One region of the Luteimonas fraxinea genome, then DNA from elsewhere that is predicted to be linked to it. Evidence: riboswitches for the same ligand, from Rfam matches in the RefSeq annotation. Region 1 holds a riboswitch; the other holds the start of a gene.
What was found. Region 1 has a riboswitch for cobalamin ahead of LU699_RS07590 (hypothetical protein). Riboswitches for the same ligand answer to the same signal wherever they lie in the genome.
Positions count from the first base shown of each region.

Region 2: linked by a shared signal. The riboswitch ahead of btuB (TonB-dependent vitamin B12 receptor) and the one ahead of LU699_RS07590 (hypothetical protein) in region 1 are both predicted to bind cobalamin.

Region 1 covers NZ_CP089507.1:1,697,464-1,699,911, forward strand. The annotation lists gene metE (5-methyltetrahydropteroyltriglutamate--homocysteine S-methyltransferase) at 1-1,031, opposite strand, end outside; gene LU699_RS07590 (hypothetical protein) at 1,028-1,270, opposite strand; cobalamin riboswitch at 1,235-1,469, opposite strand; gene LU699_RS07595 (TetR/AcrR family transcriptional regulator) at 1,545-2,165, opposite strand; gene LU699_RS07600 (aldehyde dehydrogenase) at 2,362-2,448, shown strand, end outside.
Region 2 covers NZ_CP089507.1:128,704-131,151, reverse strand. The annotation lists gene btuB (TonB-dependent vitamin B12 receptor) at 1-1,184, opposite strand, end outside; cobalamin riboswitch at 1,310-1,526, opposite strand; gene LU699_RS00600 (TfoX/Sxy family protein) at 1,577-1,951, opposite strand; gene LU699_RS00595 (GAF domain-containing protein) at 1,948-2,430, opposite strand.

The DNA of each region.
Region 1 (2,448 bases):
AGCTCGGGATCGAGCGCCTTCTCCTGCTTCAGATCCACCGGCACGTGCAGCAGCGAACACGAGGGCGCGAGTTGCACCGCATCGGCGCCGCGCGCTTCGACGGCATAGCGTGCGAGCACCAGCGCGTCGTCCAGCCGTGTGCGCCAGATGTTGCGGCCATCGACCAGCCCCAGTGACAGCGTGCGACCGGCCGGCAGTGCGTGCAGCACGGCGTCGAGCTGTTCGCGTCCGCGCACCAGATCTACATGCAGGCCGTCGACCGGGAGCGATGCGGCGAGTTCGAGGTTGTCGTCGAGTGCGCCGAAGTAGGTCGCCAGCAGCAGTTTCGGACGCACGATGTCGGCGAGTGCGGCGTAGGCGCGACGGTAGGCCGCGCGCATGGTGTCATCGAGATCGAGCACCAGGGCCGGCTCGTCGATCTGCACCCAGCCAGCGCCGGCGTCGTGCAGCTTGCGCAGCAGTGCCGCGTACACCGGCAGCAGCCGCTCGAGCAGTGCGAAGCGGTCGCTGCCGTCGGTGGTCTTCGACAGCCACAGCAGCGTGACCGGACCGATCAGTACCGGGCGCGTCTCGATGCCGGCGTCTTGGGCTTCCAGGTACTCGCGCACCGGCTTGTCGTCGCGCAGTGCGAAGGCCTGGTCGGCGTGCAGCTCGGGGACGATGTAGTGGTAGTTGGTGTCGAACCACTTGGTCATCTCGAGCGCGTGCAGATCGATGCCATCGCGTTGATGCCCGCGTGCGAGCGCGAAGTAGCCGGCCAGTGGATCGGCATCGGCCAGCGCGCGATAGCGCCCGGGAATGGCATCGACGCAGAACGCGGCGTCGAGCACCTGGTCGTAGAGCGAGAAGTCGTTGCTGGGCGGCAGGTCGACGCCCGCCTCGCGTTGCAGGGTCCAGTGCCGCAGCCGCAGTTCGCGGGCGGTGGCCTGTAGCGTGGCAGCATCACCGCCGCGCCAGTGCGCCTCGACTGCACGCTTGAGTTCGCGGCGTGCGCCGATGCGGGGAAAACCGAGATTGCCGATCTGTGTCACGTGTAGTGCTCCTCAATGCGATGGATGCTTGAGGAACGAAGGACCGCGCGCCGCTGCGCATGCGCGCCACGGACCGTGCAGGCGACCTTCGCCCCCTCGGGCGAACCGGGCCTGCGCGCGGACATGCGGAGCCGACCACGCAGGATGCGCGGCATGGCACCGGTCACCTCCCCGCGGAGGTCCAGGTCGAACGTCCGCGCGGTCATGCGCGGACGGCCAGGGCAGGTCTTCGGGCTCATGGACGGGCCACAGGCGTGGCGGGCCTACTGTCCGTCGCTTCCCGACCCGTGACGGCGCCAGTGCGATGACGGAGTTCGTTTCCAATTACCGCTGCGGGGCAGCGCCGGAATTGCCGCGACGAGCGCGACGCACCGGCTTCCCTTTTAATCCATCGCCATATCTTGATACAGAGATGGAACCAAGGCGGCGCCGACGTTACGCCGGTCGCGCGCGGGCGTCAATCGGAGGGCCGCAGGGCGCTACGCCGGCACGCCGGCCGCGCGTGGCCGGCGCTCACGGTCCGGCGGCGACCAGGCTGTCCAGCAGCGGGCCCGTCTTCCATTCGAGTGGGCCATCGCTGGCGGCCGAGATCCGCGCGGCCTGCGCACTGTCGACGCCGAGTCCACGCAGAACGACCCCGACCGCGCTGGCGGCGGCCTCGTGTGCGACGCCCTCGGCGATCGCGTGCATGCAGCCCATCGCAATGCCGCCCACGAGCGCCATCGCGACATGCAGCGGCATGTCGACGAAGCGGCCCTCGGCGATGCCCTGGGTGATCGCGCTGCCGATCTTCTCCGGGAACAGTCCGCCGAAATCGTCCACCGGCCAGCCCGACCGGACCAGGAAGCGGGCCAGCAAGGGATGCCGACGGGCCATCGAGAACACACCGGTCAGGCCGGTCGCGAGGCGCGCGGCGGGATCCGGGATCCGGTCCATCTCGTCCTCCAGCGCCAGGATCATCTCCTGCGCAACCGCCACGCCGATGGCGCTTGCCAGCTCGGGCACCCCACCGAAGTACTTGTAGAAGCTGCCCCGGGCCACGTTGGCCTGGCGGATCACATCGTCGATGGTCGTCGCGGCCACGCCCTTGCGTGACATCACTTCGAGGCCCGCACGCAGCAGCGTGGCGCGCATCCGGGCACGCCGCTGGGCTGCGACACCGGTCCGATGATCTTTCATAAAAACACCTTTGTCATGATGACAGTTATGTCACTATTACACCCGGTCCGCCGATCGGGCGCCGTGGCGCCTGCACGCCACGCCACTGGATACACAGCACGGACCGTCCGCAATCACGCTCGAGAGCAGCCCCCCAAGGAGTAGTCACGTCATGAACAGCAATGGCACGAGTGTGCGGGTCCCGCGCACATTTTTCATCGATGGCGCGTGGGTTGCGCCCCTGTCCGATCGCCGGATC
Region 2 (2,448 bases), 1.6 Mb from region 1:
GTGTGGCCGCCGAACTGTTCGTTGTCGTCGTGACGCACGCCGGCCTGCACGCGGTGTGCGCCGAAACGCGCCGTGTAATCGGAGAACACGGCGAAGTTGTTGCGCGAGGTCGACGCATAGTCGGTGTCGCTCTCGACGTTGTCGGACATCCAGTCGAAGCCGAGCGAGAAGCGCTGGGTCGGCGCCAGACCGAAATCGGCCTGTACCGAAGCGGTGTCGCGACGCGTGTCGATCTGGCCGACATCGACGCGTGTGCCGGCATCGATGTCGCGGAAGTAGGTCGTCGACTCGTCGTAGTTGCGGCCGGCCCGCGCGGTCAGCGTGACGACGTCCGACGGTGCATAGGTCAGCTTGCCGCCGGCGACCTGCTGCACGTTGTCGGCCTCGTTGCCGCCGAACACGCTGCCGTCGTACTCGTTGAAGGCTTCGGCGCGCAGGGCGTTGGCTTCGAACGTGAGTCCTTCCGCAAGCTCCACGCCGCCACGCAGGTTGAGCGAACGGTTGCGGTAGCCGTCACGGTCGGGCTCTTCGACGCCGCAGCCGCCAAAGGGAACGCTGGAACCACGGCAGCTGTCGATGCCGTCGGTGCGCTGGAACGCGGCATCGACACCGAACCAGCCGCGGCCGGCGCGGCCACCGATGCCCGCGCTGGCTTCGCGCAGGTCGTGGCTGCCCACGCCGATGCGTGCGTGCGGGCTGATCGCGCCGGTGTTGCGACGGGTGAAGATCTGGATGACACCGCCGATGGCTTCCGATCCGTACAGGCTCGAGCGCGGGCCGCGGACGATTTCGACACGCTCGATCTGGTCGACCGGAATGTCCTGGAATGCGGCCAGGCCAGCGGTCGCCGAGCCGATGCGCACGCCGTCAACCAGCACCAGCACGTGATCGGATTCGCTGCCGCGCATGAAGATCGAGGTTAGCTTGCCGGGACCACCGGAGTTGCCGATCTGGATGCCGGCGCGGCCGCGCAGCAGTTCGGGCAGATCACGTGCCTGGGTGCGTTCGATCTCGGCGCGGTCGATGACCTGGGCCGGCACGATGGTGTCGCCGAGCGTGCTTTCGCCACGGTTGGCGGTGACGAGCACGGTGTCGAGATCGCGCGCATCGGCGGCGGTCGCGGCAGCGGCGAATGGCGAAGCGAGAGCGGCGACGATCGCCACGGTCAGAGTACGGAACGGCATTGCAGTCTCCTTGTCGCGTGCGCCCACGCACGCGGGGTGTCGGGAGATCGCGAGGACGGACACGGCCGCCGACCGGACGCGCGCAAGGCCGTCCGGAACGCCGCCGCAATGCCCGCCGCATCGCAATCGAGGAAGACTTCGTGGCCGGTCTCCGGACTCGCGCGTGGGAGGACTCCCGGGCGTCGCGCCTTCCCGTGCATGAGCACAGTGGCGGATGCGATGCCTTGAACACGCTTACCGTTGCGGGGGCAGTGCCGGGCTGGCGCCTGAGCGCGTCACCGGCTTCCCGTTTCAACCCGGACGGCGATGCGCCGGCGGGTCACCATGAAGCTGGCGCGGATTGTACGTGAGCGCGGGGCTGCGGGCGCGGGCAGGGCGCGCCGGCGGTGCGGTCAGTCGTCGCGGCGGTCGAACAGGCGATCGAAGGGCGATTCGGACTCGACGGGTTCGGTCACCGTCGTCGTCACCGGGCCGGCGGCCTGGCGCGAGCGCGGATCGGGCAACAGGGCGGTCGCGGCCTCGGCGGCTTCGACCAGTTGCAGGCGGCGCGCCTCGGGCACGTCCTGCCAGTGGCAGTCGAGCAACGCGCCTTCCAGCGAATACAGCAGATTGAGGCTGGGCTTGAAACCGGCGCGGCGCACCTTGACGAACGCATCCACCGCGCCCGCCGCTTCCAGATCCTCGCGCGTGCGCAGACCCACCTGACGCAGCCAGGCCGCGGACTTGGGTCCGATGTTGCGCAGCTTGAGCGGCGTCGGTGCGGTCATTGCAGTGATTCGAGATAGAGGGCGGCGAGGGACTCGATGCCTGCCTGGTCTTCAACGTCGAAACGCGCCGGCACCGGACTGTCGATGTCGAACACGCCGATCAGGCGCTCGCCGATGTGCAGCGGCACGACGATTTCCGAGCGCGAGGCGCTGTCGCAGGCGATGTGGCCCGGGAACGCATGGACGTCGTCGACGCGCTGCGTCGTGCGCGTGCGCGCAGCCGCGCCGCACACGCCTTTTTCTAGAGGAATGCGCACGCAGGCCGGCAGACCCTGGAACGGGCCGACCACGAGTTCGGTGCCGTCGAAGAGATAGAAGCCGACCCAGTTGAGATCCGTCAGCGCGTGATAGACCAGCGCCGAGAGGTTCGCCGCATTGGCGATCGCATCGCGTTCGCCGTGCAGCAGCGCCCGTGCCTGTGCCGCCAGCGCGGCATACTGTTCGGCCTTGGAGCCGGTCAGGGGAGATGAAGTGAACATGCCGAGGAGTGTAGCAGC